3 regions of the Arthrobacter saudimassiliensis genome follow, and region 2 is predicted to be linked to each of the others. Evidence: predicted binding sites of a transcription regulator. Region 2 holds the regulator's gene; each other region holds the start of a gene.
The links. The regulator HrcA, encoded in region 2, represses chaperone genes, less so after heat shock. The targets are predictions, from matches to a motif close to TTNGCACTCGNNNNNNNCGAGTGCNAA.

Region 1 (6,769 bases), on a different contig from region 2:
ACCCCGCCGGAAACCCGGCCGAGCCAGACGTGGTAGAGCACCACCAGCACGACGGCCAGGGCCCGCAGGCCCTGTACCTCCGGTCGGTACACGCTGCGGGGTGCCGCGTTGGGGTTGCCGGAGGCAGGCCGGGCTGGCGCCTGGAGCCGGGATGCGGACACGGAGGAGTCCCTTTCGGTCGGTGGACAACCTCACGAGTTTATCGGCGCGGTGCAAATCGGCCGCCGGCGCGGAGGGAACGAGAGCGCCGTCACAGGCACCGGGACCGGCGGCCTGAGGACGAAAAAGTCCCCGCCCGGCGACTGCCGGACGGGGACTTCCTCTTCAGCGGTGCTGCTTAGTGCTGGTGACCGTGATCGTCCGCGTCGTCGGAGGGCTTCTCCACAACGAGGGCTTCGGTGGTCAGCACCAGGGCTGCGATCGAAGCCGCGTTGCGCAGCGCCGAGCGGGTGACCTTCACCGGGTCGATGACGCCGGCGTCGATCATGTTGCCGTATTCGCCGGTCGCGGCGTTGAAGCCGTTGTTGACCTCCAGGTCGCCGACCTTGGAGACCACGACCATGCCTTCGGCCCCGGCGTTCTCGGCGATCCAGCGCAGCGGCTGAGCCAGCGCGCGGCGGACCAGGCCGACGGCGGTGGCGGCGTCGCCTTCCAGCTTGGCCACCTCCGGATCGGTGTCGAGGGCCTTGGCGGCGTGCACCAGGGCGGAACCGCCGCCGGCGACGATGCCCTCTTCAAGGGCGGCGCGGGTGGAGGACACGGCATCTTCGATGCGGTGCTTCTTTTCCTTCAGCTCCACCTCGGTGGCGGCACCCACGCGGATGACGCCGACGCCGCCGGAGAGCTTGGCCAGGCGTTCCTGCAGCTTCTCGCGGTCCCAGTCGGAGTCGGTGCGCTCCACCTCGGCGCGGATCTGGGCCACCCGCTCGGCGACGTCGGCTTCGGAGCCGGCGCCGTCGACGATGGTGGTGGTGTCCTTGGTGACGGTCACGCGGCGGGCGGAGCCCAGCACCTCAAGGCCGACGGCGTCCAGCTTCAGGCCGAGGTCCGGGGACACGACCTGGGCGCCGGTCAGCACGGCGATGTCCTGCATCATGGCCTTGCGGCGGTCACCGAAGCCCGGGGCCTTGACGGCCACGACGTTCAGGGTGCCGCGCAGCTTGTTGACCACGAGGGTGGACAGCGCTTCGCCGTCGACGTCCTCGGCGATGATGAACAGCGGCTTGCCGGCCTGCAGTACCTTCTCCAGCAGCGGCAGGAACTCCGCCACGGAGGAGATCTTGCCGGAGTTGATGAGGATGAGCGCGTCCTCGAGGACGGCTTCCTGGCGCTCCGGGTCGGTGACGAAGTGCGGGGACAGGTAGCCCTTGTCGAACTGCATGCCCTCGGTGACGACCAGGTCGGTCTGAGTCGAGGAGGATTCCTCGATGGTGATGACGCCTTCCTGGCCGACCTTCTCGAAGGCCTGGGCCAGCAGTTCGCCGATCTCCATGCTCTGCGCGGAGATGGCCGCGACGTGGGCAACCTGGTTGCCTTCGACGGCCTTGGCGTTCTCCAGCAGGCGGTTGGCGACGGCGTCCACGGACACCTCGATGCCGCGCTTCAGCGCGCCCGGGGCGGCGCCGGCGGCCACGTTGCGCAGGCCTTCCTTGACCAGGGCCTGGGCGAGGACGGTGGCGGTGGTGGTGCCGTCGCCGGCGACGTCGTTGGTCTTCGTGGCGACTTCCTTCGCCAGCTGGGCGCCGAGGTTCTCGTACGGATCCTCCAGCTCCACCTCGCGGGCGATGGTCACGCCGTCATTGGTGATGGTGGGGGCGCCCCAGGTCTTGGCGAGCACCACATTGCGGCCGCGCGGGCCCAGGGTCACCTTGACGGTGTTGGCCAGCTTGTCGACGCCGGCTTCCAGAGAGCGCCGGGCGGAGTCGTTGAACTCCAACTGCTTAGACATATGTGTCCCTTCCGAGAACTGCGTCAGAAAACCCCGGCCGCATCGGGCCGGGGTTCTCCCGTGGAACTACTTGGTGACGACAGCGAGGACGTCGCGGGCGGAGAGGATGAGGTACTCCTCGCCGCCGTGCTTGACCTCGGTTCCGCCGTACTTGGAGTAGATGACGACGTCGCCCTCGGCAACATCGACGGGGACGCGGTTGCCGTTGTCATCGACACGGCCCGGTCCAACCGCGACGACCTGCCCCTCCTGGGGCTTCTCCTTCGCGGTATCCGGGATCACCAGGCCGGAAGCGGTGGTCTGCTCGGCTTCGAGCGGACGGACAACAATACGATCCTCAAGGGGCTTGATAGAGACCGACACTCGGGCTCTCCTTTGCGTAGTTCTGCTAACGGACTGTGGACCGAAAGTTGGCGCTGGCCGTCGTCGCGGTGCCGGTTGGCGCTTCCCTTACGGAATTAGCACCCGCACAGCGGGAGTGCTAGTTGAGACTTTATGCACTGGTTAGCACTCGGTCAAGCAGAGTGCCAGCAACGGCGGCACCCCTCTGGAGCGCATATTCAACCTGGCCCGTCAAGCCGGAAGACGCCGGTGTCACAGAGTGGGACTGGAAGTTGCTTAGCCTTGCCTAACCCATGTAGCTTTCAACTGCGCGCACCAATTAGCAAACATTTGCGTGACCTATTCTCCGCACCGCCGGTAAGTCACCCTGAGATCCACGGAGCCCCCATGATCGCCAAGTCCCGCCTGCTGGCCGGCATCGCCCTCGTGTCCCTGCTGGCCCTGAGCGCCTGCTCCACCGAGAGCGCGTCCGCCGAGGCACCGTCGACAGCGCCGTCGACCATCTCCGTCGAGCACGAGCAGGGCACCACCGAGGTTCCCGTGAACCCCGAGACCGTCTACGCCTTCGACCTGGGCGCCCTGGACACCCTGGACGCGCTCGGCGTCGAGGTGGACGGCGTTCCCGCAGCCAACTTCCCCGGAAGCCTGTCCAAGTACGACGGCGAGGAATACGAGAAGATCGGCAGCATGAAGGAGCCGGACTTCGAGGCCATCAGCGCCGGCGCTCCGGACCTGATCATCATGTCCGGCCGCGTCGCCGACTCCTACGAGGAGCTCAGCAAGATCGCCCCGACCATCAACCTCAGCGTCTCCAATGAGGACCCGTGGGCCTCCTTCGAGGAAAACACCGAGATCCTCGGCCAGATCTTCGATAAGGAAGAGGAAGCCGCCGAGGCCCTGGCCGCCCTGGACGAGTCCGTCGAGGAGACCAAGGCCGCAGCTGCCGACGCCGGAACCGGCCTGATCGTGATGACCAGCGGCGGCGAAATGACCGCCTACGGCGCCGGCTCCCGCTTCGGCCTGATCCACGACGTGCTGGGCGTCCAGACCGCTGCCGACATCGCCTCGGACGGCAAGCACGGCGAGGCTGTGGCCTTCGAGTACATTGCCGACACCAACCCGGACCACCTGTTCGTGATCGACCGCGACGCAGCCGTCGGCCAGGCCGGCGAGGCAGCATCCGCCGTGCTCGACAACGAGCTGGTCAAGGGCACCAACGCCGCGAAGAACGGGAAGATCACCATGCTGGATTCCTCCAGCTGGTACCTGGTCGGCTACGGGCTGAACAACGTGCAGTCCCAGGTCGACACCATCCTGGAAGCCATTTCCTAGCACCCCCGCTCCCGCGGTTCCGGCCCCGCCGGGCCGGAACCGCGGCACTTCCCACGGATCGTGACATGACCGCAGCGCTCACCGCTCCCCCGACTCCGGCACCGGCCGGAGAACCGCCCAGGCCCCGCCGCTTTACCCAGGCCGGGGCCCTTGCCGTGTCCGGGCTCGCCGTCCTGGCGCTGGCCGTTGCCAGCATGTTCATCGGCGTCTCCGACGTCTCGCTGGGCGCGTTGCTCGCCGGGGACGCCCATGCGTGGGACATGTTCTGGATCTCCCGCCTCCCCCGGACCCTGGCCGTGGTGCTGGCGGGCATGGCGCTGAGCGTGGCCGGGCTGATCATGCAGCTGATGGCCCGCAACAAGTTCGTGGAGCCCTCGACCGTGGGCACGGTGGAGTCGGCGTCCCTGGGCATCCTGGTCGTCACGGTGCTGCTTCCCGGTGCGTCCCTGTTCCTCAAGATGGGCGTCGCTTCCGTCTTCGCCATGGCCGGCACCGCCCTGTTCCTGCTCGTGCTGCGCCGGATCCCGCTGCGCAACACCCTGCTGGTGCCCCTCGTCGGCATCATGCTCGGCGGCGTGATCGCCGCGGTTACCACCTTCTTCGCCTACCGCTGGGACCTGCTGCAGACCCTCAACAGCTGGACCGTCGGTGACTTCTCCGGGGTGCTGCGCGGGCGCTACGAACTGCTCTGGATCGTCGCCGCGCTGACCCTCGTCGGGTACCTGGCCGCCAACCGCTTCACGGTGGCCGGCATGGGCCAGGAGTTCACCACCAACCTCGGCCTGAACTACAACCAGGTGATGCGCCTGGGCCTGGTCATCGTGTCCCTGATCAGCGCCGTCGTCGTCGTGTCGGTCGGTTCCATTCCCTTCCTCGGCCTGATCGTGCCGAACCTCGTGTCCCTGATGATCGGTGACAATGTGCGCCGCGCCGTGCCCTGGGTCGCCGTTTTCGGCGCCGGGTTCGTGCTGCTCTGCGACATCATCAGCCGCACCATCCGCTTCCCCTACGAAATTCCGGTGGGCGTGATCGTCTCCGCCCTGGGCAGCGCCCTGTTCCTGTACCTGCTCCTGCGAAAGCGCTCCGCCCGTGGCTAAGCCCTCCCCCGACTCGGCGGTTTCTCCGCTGCCCCAGGCCATGACCGCGTCCCGGCGCCGGCCCGTCCGCTCCGTCTCCCCGCGGACCTGGATCCTCATCCTCGGCATCGCCGCCGCCGTCCTGGTGCTGCTGTTCATGACCATCGACCTGCGCGGCAACCTCGGCTATGTCCTGCCGCGTCGCGCGATCAAGGTCGGAACCATGATCCTGGTGGCCTATGCCGTGGCCGTGTCCACCGTGCTGTTCCAGACCGTGACCGGCAACCGGATCCTGACACCGTCGATCATGGGCTTCGACGCCCTGTACCTGCTGATCCAGACGGTCCTCGTCTTCGCCCTCGGCGGGCAGGCGCTGCTCGCCGCCCCCGAGTCCGTCCGCTTCCTCCTCGAGATCGCCCTCATGGTCGGCTTCTCGTTCCTGCTCTACCGCTGGCTGTTCACCGGCGGCGGGCGCAGCCTGCACCTGATGCTGCTGGTGGGCATCGTCTTCGGCACCATGTTCCGGGGATTCAACTCGCTGCTGCAGCGGCTGATCGATCCCAGCGAGTTCATCATCCTGCAGGACCTGTTCTTCGCCAGCTTCAACCGGGTCAACCCCACCCTGCTGGGCGTCTCGATCGTGGCCGTCGCCGCCGTGTCCGTGGTCGCCTGGCGGATGCGCCACCAGTTCGACGTCCTTTCGCTGGGCCGTGAAACAGCCATCAACCTGGGCGTGGAACACCGCAGCGCCGTCACCAGGACACTGCTGATCTGCTCGGTGCTGGTGGCCGTGTCCACCGCACTGGTCGGGCCGATCACGTTCTTCGGCCTGCTGATCGCCTCGCTGGCCTACCAGCTGTGCTCCCGCTTCCGGCACGCCGCCGTCCTGCCCATCGCCGTCTTCCTGGGCATCATCGCCCTCGTCGGCGGCCAGCTGGTCCTCGAGCAGGTGTTCTCCTTCGACACCGCGCTCAGCATCATCATCGAATTCGTCGGAGGAATCGTCTTCATCCTCCTGCTGCTGAAAGGCTCCATCAAATGATCCAGGTCTCCGGCGTTACCAAGCGGTATGGAACGCAGACCGTGGTGGACGCGGTCACCTGCTCCATCGCCGACGGCGGCATCACCTCGATCATCGGCCCCAACGGGGCCGGCAAGTCCACGCTGCTGTCCATGATCAGCCGCCTGCTGCCGCTGGATGCCGGATCGGTCTCCGTGGACGGGCTCGACGTCGTCGCCACTCCCGGGCGCGACCTGGCCCGGCGCATGGCCATCCTGCGCCAGGACAACCAGCTGACCGTGCGCCTGACCGTGCGGGACCTGGTCGGTTTCGGCCGCTACCCGCACAACGGCGGCCGGCCGACGGCCGAGGACAAGGCCCACATCGAGCGGGCCATGGAGTACCTGGACCTGACCGCGCTGGCCGACAAGTTCGTCGACGAGCTGTCCGGCGGCCAGCGCCAGCGCGCCTTCATTGCCATGGTGCTGGCCCAGGACACCGACTACCTGCTCCTGGACGAGCCGCTGAACAACCTGGACATGAAGCACTCGGTGGAGATGATGCGCCTGCTGCGCCGCCTGGCCGACGACTTCGGCAAGACGGTGGTGCTGGTCATCCACGACATCAACTTCGCGTCCTGCTACTCCGACAACATCATCGCCATGGCCGACGGGCGCCTGCTGCACCAGGGCACGCCGGAGCAGATCATGCGGCCCGAGGTGCTCCAGGACATCTACGAGATCGACATCCGCATCGAGGACATCGAGGGCAACCGGATCGGCGTCTACTTCGCGTAGCGGCCGCCCGGCGAATCAGGCTCCCGACGCCGGGACCGCCGCCAGCCGGCGCAGCGCCTCCTGAAGCACCTCCGGCGAGCAGCCGAAGTTGAGCCGGGCCCGCCCGGTGCCTTCCGAGCCGAACTTCAGCCCGGATTCCAGCGCCACCTGCGCCTGCTCCAGCGCGGTTCCGGCCGGGTCCTCGCCCCAGCCGAGGCCGCGGAAATCCAGCCAGGCCAGGTAGCCGGCGTCGGGAATCCGATACCGGACCTGCGGCAGTTCCGCGGCCAGCAGG
Region 2 (6,769 bases):
GCGGACGACGTCGGCGGCGCTCAGCTGGGGGAACGCGACGTCGTCGACGCCCTCCAGGATCTGCTGCACCACGCGCAGGCCGGAGACCGTGTTCCCGGGCAGGTCCACCTGCGTCACGTCTCCGGTGACCACCATCTTCGAGCCGAAGCCCAGGCGGGTCAGGAACATCTTCATCTGTTCGGGCGTGGTGTTCTGCGCCTCGTCGAGGATGATGAACGCGTCGTTGAGGGTGCGGCCGCGCATGTACGCCAGCGGGGCGACCTCGATGGTCCCGGCCGCCATCAGGCGCGGAATGGACTCCGGGTCCATCATGTCGTGCAGCGCGTCGTAGAGCGGGCGCAGGTACGGATCGATCTTGTCGCTCAGCGTGCCCGGCAGGAAGCCGAGCCGTTCTCCGGCCTCCACCGCGGGGCGGGTGAGGATGATCCGGTTCACTTCCTTCTGCTGCAGCGCCTGGACCGCCTTGGCCATGGCCAGGTAGGTCTTGCCCGTGCCGGCCGGTCCGATGCCGAAGACGACCGTGTTGCGGTCGATCGCGTCAACGTAGTTTTTCTGGTTGAGCGTCTTGGGCCGGATCGTCTTGCCGCGTGTGGAGAGGATGTTCTGGGTCAGCACCTCGGCGGGCCGCTCGGCGCTCTGTTCCCGCAGCATGATGACCAGCTGCTCGAGCACCTGGGGGCTGACGCGGGTTCCGCTGCGCGCGAGCACGCGGATTTCGTTGACCAGGCGGTCGGCCTGCCCGACGTCGGCGGCGGGGCCGGTGAGGGAAAGCTCGTTGCCGCGCACATGCAGGCTCATCTGCGGGAAGGCGGCCTCGATCGTTTTCAGCGCCTCGTCGTTGGCGCCCAGAGACTGGACCATCTGTTCGGTGGAGTCAAAGACAATGGTGCGGGTTTCCGTACCAGGAATTCGCGTTCCAGCTGAAGATTCGGTCATAAATGCGGCCCGGGAAGGCCTTTCATCGCCCCTTAGGAAGTATGGATGCCGGTGGCTGCCGGCGGGGTCGGCGTCCGGCGCCGGTCCGGCGGCGAAGCCTCGTGGTTAATGTTACTGGATATGCCAACGGACCGCCCCTCCCCCTGCGGCGGCAGGTCTCACCCCGGCATCGGCTCTGTCTCAATCGTGTTGCAGTCCGGACGCAGGGGGATAAATCCCGGCATCCGGCGTCCCGGGCCGTGCGAAGCTGTAAGGCGTGCCCGGTGCCGGGCGCAGCACAACGTATGAGGGAACGCTGGATCCGTGAGGAGGACGATGGGCGCCCACCGCGGAAGAACCGCCGCCCGGCGGCTGCGCGCAGCCGTCGCCGCAGCAGCCCTGTCCGGCCTGTGTGCCTGCGGAGTCGTGGCCGAGAACGCCACCACCTCCATGCCCACCTCCTTCAGCACCGCGGCGGTCCAGGATTCGACCATGGCCGTCACTGCCCCTGCCGACGACAGCCGGACCCGGCATCTGAACCCCGTGTACTGGCTGGGCCGCAACGGCTCCGACATCCAGCTGTACCGGGAGTTCCTCCCGTCGGAGCATTCCGCGGACCCGATCGGCGAGGCCGTGGCGGCCATGACGCGCCAGGTTCCGCTGGACAGCGACTACTTCACGCCCTGGCAGCCGGCCGAGAAGGTCAGCGCCTCCATCTCGGGCCGCAACGTGATCACCGTGGACATCTCCTCGGATGCCTTCAAGGCCCCGCTGGACGCCGGCGTCGCCCACCGTGCGGTGCAGCAGCTCGTGTACACCGCCACGGCGGCGGCGCACAATGCGGGCCTGACCACCTACGGGCAGGAGTCCAGCGTGGTGGTCCTCGTGGACGGCAAGGCCGACTACGTGGCCTTCGGGCACGAGCCGCTGGACGGCGCCCTGACCCGCGACCCCAGCCTGACGGCACCCATCTGGATCATCGAACCCCAGCACGGGGACCGATCCGCCGGGACCGTCCAGGTCAGCGGCACCGCCGTGTCCCAGGGCGCGCCGCTGGCCTGGCGGGTGGACCGGCTGGCGGCGGACGGCAGGCCCGCCCCGGAGCCGGCGGCCGAGGGCTTTGCGGACCTGGACGCCGAAACCGGCGACACCGGCAGCTTCAGCTTCGAGGTGGAGCTGCCCCCCGGCGATTACCAGCTGCGGGTCCACCACGGCGAGGACGGCACCAATGAGGATTCCAAGCTGATCCGGGTAGCCGGCGGCTAGGGTGCCGGCACACGGGCTGCCGCCGGGCAGGGCACCATGGCGCGCTCAGGCCGTTTCCCAGCGCCCCAGCTCGTAGGCCAGGACTGCCAGCGCCGCAGGGCCTGCGGTGGAGGAGCGCAGCACGTGCGGGCCGAGGCGCACGACGACGCCGCCCGCCTCCCGCAGCGCCTGGAGCTCCGCGGGCGAGATACCGCCCTCCGGGCCCACCACGACGGCGATCCCGCGGCTGTAGCGCTCGGCGGCGGCCGCCAGCACGGTGGCCAGCGGCGCGTCCGCCTCTTCGTGCAGGACCAGGACCTGGCCGACGTCGGCCAGGCGCCCGGGCAGCGCCCGGGAGGAGGCGACCTCCGCGACCTCGGGGATCCGTGCCCGCCGCGACTGCTTGGCCGCGGCCGCGGCAAGGGCCTGCCACTTGGCCCGGGCCTTCGCCGCCTTGTCGGCGTTCCAGCGGACGATGCTGCGGTCCGCCTGCCACGGAACCACCTCGTCCACGCCCAGCTCGACGGCGGATTCCACCGCCTGCAGGTCCCGGTCCCCCTTGGCCAGGGCCTGCACGAGGATGAACCGGCCCTCCGGTTCCGGTTCCTGGACCCGGGCGAGGACCTCCACCTCCAGGCGCGCCGGCGCGGCGGCAAGCACCCGTCCGGCCAGGCGCAGGCCCCGGCCGTCCGCGATGTCCACGTCCTCGCCGGCAGCCAGCCGCTTCACCGAGACCGCGTGCCGGGCCTCGGGTCCGTCAAGGACGAACGTCGTCCCCGGCGCTGCGGCGGCGACGGCGTCGGGGTCGCCGTAGAAGATCGGGCTGGTCATGAATCAGTGGTTGCCGAGGCGGTCGCGCAGCTTGGCGAAGACACCGGAGCCGGACGTCGAGAGCCGGCCTTCGGCGTACTGCTCGCCGCGCAGCTCGGCCAGCCGGCGCAGCAGCTCCTCCTGCTCGGCGTCGACCTTGGTGGGGGTCTCCACCTGCAGATGCACGTGCAGGTCTCCCCGGCCGGCTCCGCGCAGGTGGGTCACGCCCAGGCCGCGCAGCACGGTGACCTCGCCGGACTGGGTGCCGGGCTTGACGGTGACCTCCCGGTCGCCGTCGAAGGTGGCCAGCGTGACGGTGGTGCCCAGCGCGGCGGCGGTCATCGGCACGGTCAGGGTCGCGTGCAGGTCGTCGCCGTCGCGGGTGAAGGTGGGGTCGGGGCTGACCCGGATCTCCACGTACAGGTCGCCCTGCGGGCCGCCGGCGGTGCCGGCCTCGCCCTGGCCGGAAAGCTGGATGCGGGTGCCGGTGGCAACGCCTGCGGGCACCCGGATGGTCAGCGTGCGGCGGCTGCGCACCCGTCCCTCCCCCGCGCATTCGTGGCAGGGATCGGGAATGACGGTGCCGTAGCCCTGGCAGGTGCCGCAGGGAGCGGTGGTCATGACCTGGCCCAGGATGGAGCGCACGGAGCGCTGGACCTGGCCGGTGCCGTGGCAGATGTCGCAGGTGCGCGGGGAGGTTCCGGGCTGGCAGCAGCTGCCGTCACAGGTGGGGCAGACGACGGCCGTTTCGACGTCGATCTTCTTGTCGGTGCCGAACACGGCGTCACGCAGGTCGATGCGGACGTTGATCAGCGCGTCCTGTCCGCGGCGGGTGCGCGACGCCGGGCCGCGCCCGCCGCCGCCGGCGCCGCCGAAGAAGGTGTCGAAGATGTCCTGGAACCCGAAGCCCTGGCCGCCGAAGCCTCCGCCGAACCCGTTGTCGGTGCCGTTTTCGTTGCCGGTGGTGTCGTAGATCCGACGCTTCTCGGGGTCGGAGAGGACCTCATAGGCGTGGGTGACGGCCTTGAACTCGTCCGCGGCGCCGGGCGCGGTGTTCACGTCCGGGTGCAGCTTGCGGGCCAGTTTCCGGTAGGCCTTCTTGATTTCTTCTCCGGTGGCGTCCCGGGACACCCCGAGGACCTGGTAGTGGTCGCTCACTCGTTACATCGCTTCCTGTATAGCCCGCGTCCATGCGGCGCGGCTGCCGGCACCCGCACGTCGGCTGGGTGGTGCTGACCGGTCTCCATGGTGTGCACGGACGCTGTGATTGTTCAAAACCTAGTTGTTCAGGATCCTGGACAGATAGCGGGCGACGGCGCGCACCGCCGCCATGGTGTTGGGATAGTCCATCCGGGTGGGGCCGAGCACGCCCACCTTGGCCGAGGCGTCCGGTGTGTAGCCGGTTGCCACCACGGAGGCCTCCGCCAGGCTCCCGTGCTCATTCTCGCTGCCGATGCGGACCGACACGCCGCGGGCGTCCTGCTGCATTTCCGAGAGCAGCCGCAGCATGACCACCTGTTCCTCGAGCGCTTCGAGGATCGGGCCGATGCTGAGCGGGAAGTCCACGGTGGAGCGGGCCAGGTTGGCGGTGCCGGCCATGACGATCCGGTCCTCGCGGTTGTTGCCCGCCAGCTGCTCCAGGCACCGGGCCAGGGCGGCGGCGGTCCGGCGCAGCCGCTCGGGAACGGTGTGCAGGCATTCGTTGAGCGGGGCCGCGAGGCTGTTCAGCGGCGCCCCGGCGAGGGCGGTGAGGAAGTGCCGCCGCAGGTCCAGCAGGTCGGGTTCGGCGGTCTCCGGCACGGCAAGCACCCGCTGCTCCACCCGGCCGGTCGTGGAGATGAGCACCACGAGCACCTGGGCGGGGGCCAGCAGCACGAATTCGATGTGCCGCACCTTGGCGTCGCCCAGGTGCGGATACTGCACGACGGCGACCTGGCTGGTGAGCTGGGCGAGCAGCCGCACCGTGCGGTCCATGACGTCGTCGAGGTCGGTGGCGCCTTCCAGCAGTGTCTGGATGGCCCTGCGCTCGGCTCCCGAGAGGGGCTTGACGTCGGAGATCCGGTCGACGAAGAGCCGGTAGCCCTTGTCGGTGGGGATCCGTCCGGCGGAGGTGTGCGGGGCGACGATCAGCCCGTCCTCCTCGAGGGCGGCCATGTCGTTGCGGATGGTGGCGGACGAAACGCCGAGGTGGTGGCGCTCGACGAGGGCCTTGGAACCGACGGGCTCCCGGGAATGGACGTAGTCCTCGACGATGGCCCGGAGCACCTCGAGCCGGCGCGGCTCGCTCATGCGTTACCTCCTTCGTCCGCTCGGGCCGGCGGGGCCGTGGGCCGGCCGCCGGCTGCTTTAGCACTCGCAGTCTTCAAGTGCTAAGTCTAATATGAATCGGCCCCGTTGCTAGCATTGAATCGCCCCGCCCGGAAGGGCCCGGAAGCGACTGCGCCGGCAGGCTCCGTGAACCGCTGCGACAGAAGGACGCCCGTGCCCGACTATTCCCAATGGGGACCACAGGACCTCGCCGCCCCGGCCCGCCGGAAGCTGCCGCAGGAACAGGCCGTCCCCGGCCTGGTCCTCGAAGACGTGCAGACCGGGTGGGTGGGCGCCGTCGTGCGGGTGGAGAAATCCGGCGGCATGCACCTGGTGGTGCTGGAGGACCGGCACGGCAAGCGCCGCTCGTTCGAGCTCGGATTCGGCTTCCTGGTGGACGGGCAGCCGGTGGAGGTGGTGCCGCCGACGCAGGCGCAGGCCCCCGCCAGGCCCGCCCGGACCGCCTCCGGCTCCGTGAAGGTCGAAGGGATGCGCGCCCGCACGGCCCGTGCCAGCCGCATCTGGGTCGAAGGCAAGCACGACGCCGAGCTGGTGGAGAAGGTGTGGGGCGATGATCTGCGGGTCGAAGGCATCGTCGTCGAGCCCCTGCACGGCATCGACGACCTGGCCGGCGCGGTCCGCGACTTCCAGCCCGGCCCGCAGCGCCGCCTGGGGGTGCTGGTGGACCATCTGGTGCCCGGCTCCAAGGAGTCCCGGATCGCCGCCGGGGTCATGGCGTCCAAGGGTGCGGCGGGCAACGTGCTGATCGTCGGGCATCCCTACGTGGACGTGTGGCAGGCGGTCAAGCCCGCCGCGCTCGGCCTGGCCGCCTGGCCGGAGGTTCCCCGCGGGCAGGACTGGAAGACCGGCATCCTCCGCGGCCTCGGCTGGCCGCACGCCGACCACGCCGACGTCGCGGCGGGCTGGAAGCGGATCCTGGCCGGCGTGCGCTCCTATGCCGACCTGGAGCCGTCGCTGCTGGGCCGGGTCGAGGAGGTCATCGACTTCCTGACCGCCCCGGGAGCGTGAGCCGGCCGGCCGGCAGCCAGTACCCTTGTAAGATCAGAACCATCGTGCACTGAACCAAGGCGTCACGAGCTCGGAGGAATGCAGACCGTGTCCAACACACGCCCCAACCACCCGCCCCGGCAGCCCGACGAGCGCGGCGCGGGAACACGGCCGGAGTACCAGGGCGCGCCCGCGAACGCTCTGCCGCTCACTGCCTCGGAGGACCGCCAGTGGGCAACCCTGGCCCATTTCGGCGGCATCCTGGGCTTTGTCCCTTCCCTGGTCATCTATCTGGTCTTCCGTGACCGGGGCCCGTTCACGGCCCAGGAATCCAAGGAAGCGCTGAACTTCACCCTCCCGCCGACCATCCTGGCGCTGGTGGCCTGGCTGCTGGCGTTCCTGCCCGGCGTGGGCGGCCTGTTCGCCGTGCTGAACGCGGCCATCTGGATCTTCGTGGCCGTCGCCTCGGTCCGCGCCGGCATTG
Region 3 (6,769 bases), on a different contig from region 2:
GATGTCGTTGCCGCCCACCGTGACGGTCACCAGCCGGGTGTCGAACGTCAGCGCGTCCGCCTGCGGAGGCTGCCCGTACTGCCGGGCCCACAGCACCTGCGCGGTCGTGGCCCCGGAGCTGGTGGCGTCCACCAGGCGCAGCCCGAGCCGTTCCGCCAGCAGATGCGGGTAGTTGCCGGTGGTCCGCCGGGCCTGGGCCACGGAGCCCGCGGCACGCGGCCCGAGGCCGGGGCCGGAGGCGAAGGAGCTGCCGAGGGCAACGTAGCGGGCGCCCCGCCACTGCGGGGAGCCGGCGGCCCCGGAAGCTTCCTCCATAGGGTCAATTGTCGATTTCAGTGCGGGCTATTGCCATCTGTCGGCACCGGTTTGGCCTGCCCGGCCCCGGATTGCGGCTTCCGGATCGCGGTCCCGCGGGAGCCTCAGCCGGCGGCGAGCAGCCCGGTCACCTCGGCGTCCGTGGTCTGCGGAAACTGCCCGTACGCCATTCCCACCGCCGCAAGGCGCGGCGGCTGGTACGGAACGACGACGTCGTCGGCCAACCCGCCGACGGCGGCCGCCGCGCCGCCGCAGCTTACAGGAGCGGCGGCGACCAGCCGTTTCGCCCCCGCGGCCCGCGCGGCCAGCAGGGCCGCGCGCATGCTGGCGCCGGTGGCCAGGCCGTCATCGACCAGCAGCACCGTCCTGTCCTGCAGCGACAGCGGCCCCCGCCCCCTGCGGTACAGCTCCTGCCGCCGACGCAGCTCGCGCTCCTCCGCATCGGCTGCGGCTTCGAACGCCGCCGCGGCGCGGGCAGCGCCGTCGCGGGCCTCCCACCGCCGGTACACGTCGTCGTTGACGGCCCGGACCAGCTCACCGGCCACGCCGGCCAGTGCTCCCACGGCGAGTTCGGGCTGGGCGGGATGGCCGATCTTGCGGACCAGGAGCACGTCCAGCGGCGCGTCGAGGCCGGACGCCGCCTCCGCCGCCACCGGAACGCCCCCGCGCGGCAGGCCGAGCACCAGCAGGCCCGGCGTTCGCCGCCAGGGCTGCAGTGCCGCGGCCAGCTGCCGGCCGGCGTCGTGCCGGTCCCGATACCGCTGCGTCCCGTCCACCATCCACACGCTAGGAGCCGCCCGCCCGGGGTTCAAGGACGCCGTGAACGATCGTTGCCAAAGCTTCCGGCACCGGCAAAGGTGTAACCCATGAGAAAAACAGCACTTGTCACCGGAGCCACCTCCGGACTGGGCAGTGAGTTCGCCCGTCAGCTGGCCGAGCGCGGGCACGCAGTGGTCCTGACCGGCCGCAACGAAGCCCGGCTGAAGGAAACGGCGGAGGAGCTGGCAGCGACATGGCAGGTGCCCACGGAATGGCTGGCCGCCGACCTGGCGACGGCCGACGGCGTGGCGGCCGTCGCCGCCCGCGTGGCCCGGCCGGACATCGGCATCCTGGTCAACAACGCCGGCTACGGGCTGAAAAACGACTTCCACGCGAACCCCCTGCAGGACGAGGTCGACCACCTCAACGTCTTGGTGTCCGCTCCGCTGCAGCTCTCCCACGCTGCGATCAACAGCATGCTCGCCGCCGGCGGCGGCACCATCCTCAATGTCGCCTCCGTGGCCGGGTTCCTGCCGCGCGGCACCTACAGCGCCGCCAAGGCCTGGGTGATCAGCTTCAGCCGCTGGGCCAACATCCACTACCGGGGCCGCGGCATCAACGTCACCGCAGTCTGTCCCGGGTTCGTGCACACCGAGTTCCATCAGCGCATGCAGATGGACAAGTCCGTGTATCCGAACTGGATGTGGCTGGACGCTCCCCGCGTGGTCCGCGAAGCGCTCGCCGACGCCGACGCCGGCAAGGCGATTTCGATTCCCTCCAGGCGCTACAAGGTGCTGGCCGCCCTCGGCGCCCGCGGCCCGCAGCGGCTCGTGGCCCGGATCGCCGGCCGCGGCAGGTAGCGGGGGCCGGCCCGCAGGTCAGGCCGCCCGGTCCAGATCGGCGCGGGTGAGCCCGGTGCTCCCGGCCGGGCGGCTCTTGCGCACGGCGTTCTTGCGGATCGCTGATTTCACCGGCGAGAGAACGGCCCCGGGGCGCGGGCCGGACCCGGTGTCCGGGCCGCGCGTCGCCGTCACCGCGGGTGCCGTTGCCGCCGGCACCGGGAGCAGCTGCGTCCGCGGCGCCGCCGCAGATGCCGCCCGGGACGGCGCCAGCGCCCGCTGCACCTCGGGCGTCCCGGTCGCGCCTGCGGGGACCAGGGCGGAGAGGAACTCCTCGCGCGCCGCCGAGGTCGCTTCCAGGAAGGTCCGCAGCGCCTGTGCCTCATCGCGGCGGGCGCGTCTTTCCGCAGCCTGCCGCACCCGGCCGAAGGCCAGCCAGACCAGCACCAGCAGGGCGATGCCGGTGAGGTAGATCAGCGCCAGCCCCAGGGGCAGCGACGACGCGCCGCCGGAGAACAGCCCCAGCGCCGCAGCGGTGAGCCAGGCCGTCGACGCTGCACCGGCCGCTGCCCGTGCGCGCGCCTCCGTGGAGGCCTGGTGCCACCACTGCCGCAGGGCACGGACTCCGGCAGGGCCGGCAAACCGCCGAAGCACGGATAGGGAGCCGCGCACAGCGGCGAAACGGATGCGTGCGGACTGCCCGCCGGCAGCCGGCATCGGAACGGACACGGTGACCTACCTTCCACAGCGTGGGCGAATGAAAGACGGGAACTGGCGAGTTAGCACTCTCCAGATGCAAGTGCTAATCTACCGACGAAGTTGAGCGAAGCCAACTCAACTTCGGCGAAGACCCATCAGCACGATGCTTCATCGACTGCGAGTTGAAGGAGTTGATTGTTTTGGACCGATTCGATCCCATCCGCGAACTGGACCGCTTTGCCCAGGCCATGCGCCGCGAAACCCTGCGCGGGATGCCCATGGACCTTTACCGTGAAGAGAACCGGTACGTGCTCAGCGTGGACCTGCCCGGCGTGGACCCCGGCTCCGTGGACATCGACGTCGACGGCCAGCTGCTGACCATCCGCGCCGAACGCACCCTGCACGGCGGCGAAGGCGTGCAGTGGCTGAACCGGGAACGGGAGGGAGGCTCCTTCCTGCGCCAGCTCAGCCTGGGCCGGGAAATCGACACCGCGAACATCACCGCGCACTATGACAACGGCGTCCTCAACGTCGTGATCCCGGTCAGCGAGAAGGCCCGCCCGCGGCGCATCGAGGTGCAGTCCGGTTCGGCCGCCGACGCCGGCGCGGCGCCGGCGCTGAAGGCGGAGGCCGACGGCGGCGCCGCCGCTGCCGGATCCTCCAACCGGAAGATGGAGGCAGCCAACGCTTAGCCCCACAGGGCATCGGGCCCGCGGACCGGCGTCCGCGGGCCCTAAAGCGGTCAGGACCTGTCCGCAGGGACATGGACACCCGCTTGCTGCCCATGGCAGGATTTCGGCCGTCGGCAGCCGAGAGGGGAGAAGCCATGGAGCGCAGCACGGCAACGGAGGAGCCTGCGGTCCAGGCACCGGCCGCAGGCCGCGGCCGGGACGTCATCCGGGTGCAGGGCGCCCGCGTGAACAACCTCAAGGACGTCACCGTGGAGATTCCCAAGCGGGCGCTGACGGTCTTCACCGGCGTGTCCGGGTCCGGAAAGAGCTCGCTGGTGTTCGACACGATCGCCGCCGAATCCCGCCGACTGATCAATGAGACCTACAGCGCCTTCCTGCAGGGCTTCATGCCCGCCCTGGCCCGCCCCGAGGTGGACCGGCTGGAAGGACTGACCACTGCCATCCTGGTGGACCAGGAACGGATGGGCGCCAACCCGCGCTCCACCGTGGGCACCGCCACGGATGCCAACGCCATGCTGCGCATCCTGTTCAGCCGCCTGGGGCAGCCGCAGATCGGTTCGCCCAACGCCTATTCCTTCAACGTTCCCTCGGTGCGGGCCAGCGGGGCCATCACCGTCGAACGCGGCGGCAAAACGAAGGCGGAAAAGGCGGTGTTCAACCGGCTCGGCGGCATGTGCCCCCGGTGCGAGGGCATGGGCGCGGTCACCGACTTCGACCTCACCGCCCTGTTCGACGCCGGCAGGTCCCTCAGCGGGGGCGCCCTGCTGGTGCCCGGCTACAGCATGGACGGCTGGTACGGGCGGATCTTCTCCGGCTCCGGCTTCTTCGACATGGACAAGCCGCTGGGCCGCTACACCAAGCGCGAGCTGCACGACCTGCTCTACCGGGAACCCACCAAGGTCAAGGCCGACGGCATCAACGTCACGTATGAGGGCCTGATCCCGAAGATCCAGAAGTCCATGCTGTCCAAGGACCGCGAGGCCATGCAGCCGCACATCCGCGCCTTCGTCGACCGGGCGGTCACCTTCACCACCTGCCCGGACTGTGGCGGCACCCGGCTCTCACCCGAGGCCCGCTCCTCGAAGATCCGCGGCATCTCCATCGCCGACGCGTGCGCCATGCAGATCAGCGACCTCGCCCAGTGGGTTCGGGACCTGGACGAGCCCTCGGTGGGCCCGCTGCTGGCCGGGCTGCGGCACCTGTTCGACTCCTTCGCCGAGATCGGCCTCGGCTACCTGTCCCTGGACCGGCCCGCCGGCACGCTCTCCGGCGGCGAGGCCCAGCGCACCAAGATGATCCGGCACCTGGGCTCCTCGCTGACCGACGTCACCTACGTCTTCGACGAACCGACCGTCGGCCTGCACCCGCACGACATCCAGCGGATGAACCGGCTGCTGGAACAGCTGCGCGACAAGGGCAACACCGTGCTCGTCGTCGAGCACAAGCCGGAGACCATCGCGATCGCCGACCACGTGGTGGACCTCGGCCCGGGCGCCGGCGGCGCCGGCGGCACGGTCTGCTTCGAAGGCACCGTCGAGGGCCTGCGCCGCAGCGGCACCCTCACCGGGCGGCACCTGGATGACCGGGCCACGCTCAAGGACACGGTCCGGTCCGCGACCGGTGCGCTCGAGGTCCGCGGCGCCTCGGCCCACAACCTCAAGGACATCGACGTCGACATTCCGCTGGGAGTGTTCTGCGTCCTCACCGGTGTGGCCGGATCGGGCAAGAGCTCGCTGATCAACGGCTCCGTGGCGAAACGCGACGGCGTGGTCCTGGTGGACCAGGGGCCCATCAAGGGGTCCCGGCGGTCCAACCCCGCCACCTACACCGGCCTGCTGGAGCCGATCCGCAAGGCCTTCGCCAAGGCCAACGGCGTTAAGCCGGCCCTGTTCAGCTCCAACTCGGAGGGCGCCTGCCCGGCCTGCAACGGCGCCGGAGTCATCTACACCGACCTGGGCGTCATGGCCACGGTCGAATCGACCTGCGAGGACTGCCAGGGCCGGCGCTTCCAGCCGGCCGTGCTGGAGTTCACCCTGGGCGGGCGCAACATCGCCGAGGTGCTGGCCATGCCGGTCACCGAGGCCCGGGAGTTCTTCGGCGCCGGGGACGCGCGCACGCCCGCGGCGCGGAAGGTGCTCGACCGGCTCGCCGACGTCGGGCTCGGCTACCTGCACCTCGGGCAGCCGCTGACCACGCTCTCCGGCGGCGAGCGGCAGCGGCTGAAGCTGGCCGCGCAGATGGCCGAAAAGGGCGACATCTACGTCCTGGACGAGCCCACGACCGGGCTGCATCTGGCCGACGTCGAGCAGCTGCTGGCCCTGCTGGACCGGCTGGTGGACTCGGGACGCACCGTGATCGTGATTGAGCACCACCAGGCGGTGATGGCCCACGCCGACTGGATCATCGACCTCGGCCCCGGTGCGGGGCATGACGGCGGCCGCGTGGTCTTCGAGGGCACGCCCGCACAGCTGGTCGCAGACCGGTCCACGCTGACCGGACAGCACCTGGCCGACTACGTGGGCGCCTGAACAGGCGCACCCAAGCCGGGTCCGTTCAGGCCGGGACCGAGGCCGCCACGATGATTTCCCGGCTGGCGCCGGGGTCCAGCGGTCCGCCGTCCCAGTCCCCGAACCAGTCGACGCGGACAAAGCCGGCGTCCGCCAGCAGTACCGCCAGCCGGGCCGCGGACGTGAACCGCAGGGTGCTGCGGCTGGCGAAGGCCGCGTCGTCGGCCAGGAACCGGGTGCGTTCCTCGAAGGTGACCAGGACGGCGTCGTGCTCCGCATCAGCCACATCAAGCAGCGACCATTCGCTGGCAATGCGTCCGGCCGCGGTGTCCGACAGCTCAGGCCCGTCCTCCGCCGAATCCCAGCCCAGCCAGGCCTGGGCGGCGGGGTTGCGGGATTCGAACAGGAACCTGCCGCCGGGCGCCAGCCGGCTGCGCACGGCCGCCAGGGTCCCCCGGATGTCGTCCTCGGACGGCAGGCACTGGAACGCGTGGCCGGTCATCACCGCGACGTCGTAGGGCCCGGCCGGTGCACCGTCGGCCGTGCCGTCCACCCAGCGCACCGCACCCGCACCGGGACGGGCGCGGGCCGCCGCCAGCATGCCCGGCGCCGGATCGACGCCGGTCACCGTGTGCCCCGCCGCAGCGAGCCGGACGGCGAAGGACCCGGTGCCGCAGCCGACGTCCAGCACCCGCAGCGGGCCGGTCCCGATCAAATTCGCATAGAAGTCCGTGTCCCGGGAACCGGCATTCTGTTCGTCGTACAGGGCCACCAGGCGGGGCTCGGCATAGTGCAGGTCGTCCACGCATCCTCCAGATCCGGCCGGGCCACGGGTCCGTCCGCGCCGCCGAGGGAGAAGCATAGCGCCGGCCTCCGGCGTCGGGACAGGCCCGGCGCCGCAATGCGTTAACAGGTGGCCGCGGGGAACCATGTCGGTTCTAGGGTGGCTCTATGAACC

Region 1: groES (co-chaperone GroES) is a predicted target of HrcA. The motif match lies at 2,453-2,479, and genes of this name have one in related genera.
Region 3: AC5RV6_RS03905 (Hsp20/alpha crystallin family protein) is a predicted target of HrcA. The motif match lies at 2,693-2,719, and genes of this name have one in related genera.

What each region holds. Positions count from the first base shown of each region.
Region 1 covers NZ_JBNHFX010000001.1:391,384-398,152, forward strand. The annotation lists gene AC5RV6_RS01720 (acyltransferase family protein) at 1-161, opposite strand, end outside; gene groL (chaperonin GroEL) at 338-1,948, opposite strand; gene groES (co-chaperone GroES) at 2,015-2,311, opposite strand; gene AC5RV6_RS01735 (siderophore ABC transporter substrate-binding protein) at 2,678-3,622, shown strand; gene AC5RV6_RS01740 (ABC transporter permease) at 3,688-4,719, shown strand; gene AC5RV6_RS01745 (iron chelate uptake ABC transporter family permease subunit) at 4,712-5,740, shown strand; gene AC5RV6_RS01750 (iron ABC transporter ATP-binding protein) at 5,737-6,495, shown strand; gene AC5RV6_RS01755 (MalY/PatB family protein) at 6,511-6,769, opposite strand, start outside.
Region 2 covers NZ_JBNHFX010000002.1:518,883-525,651, forward strand. The annotation lists gene AC5RV6_RS09580 (PhoH family protein) at 1-936, opposite strand, end outside; gene AC5RV6_RS09585 (GerMN domain-containing protein) at 1,252-2,181, shown strand; gene AC5RV6_RS09590 (16S rRNA (uracil(1498)-N(3))-methyltransferase) at 2,227-2,991, opposite strand; gene dnaJ (molecular chaperone DnaJ) at 2,995-4,128, opposite strand; gene hrcA (heat-inducible transcriptional repressor HrcA) at 4,249-5,259, opposite strand; gene AC5RV6_RS09605 (DUF3097 domain-containing protein) at 5,452-6,306, shown strand; gene AC5RV6_RS09610 (DUF4870 domain-containing protein) at 6,385-6,769, shown strand, end outside.
Region 3 covers NZ_JBNHFX010000001.1:841,702-848,470, reverse strand. The annotation lists gene AC5RV6_RS03925 (SGNH/GDSL hydrolase family protein) at 1-315, opposite strand, end outside; gene AC5RV6_RS03920 (phosphoribosyltransferase) at 420-1,091, opposite strand; gene AC5RV6_RS03915 (SDR family NAD(P)-dependent oxidoreductase) at 1,182-1,934, shown strand; gene AC5RV6_RS03910 (hypothetical protein) at 1,953-2,642, opposite strand; gene AC5RV6_RS03905 (Hsp20/alpha crystallin family protein) at 2,813-3,304, shown strand; gene AC5RV6_RS03900 (ATP-binding cassette domain-containing protein) at 3,439-5,832, shown strand; gene AC5RV6_RS03895 (class I SAM-dependent methyltransferase) at 5,858-6,616, opposite strand; gene AC5RV6_RS03890 (M20 family metallopeptidase) at 6,763-6,769, shown strand, end outside.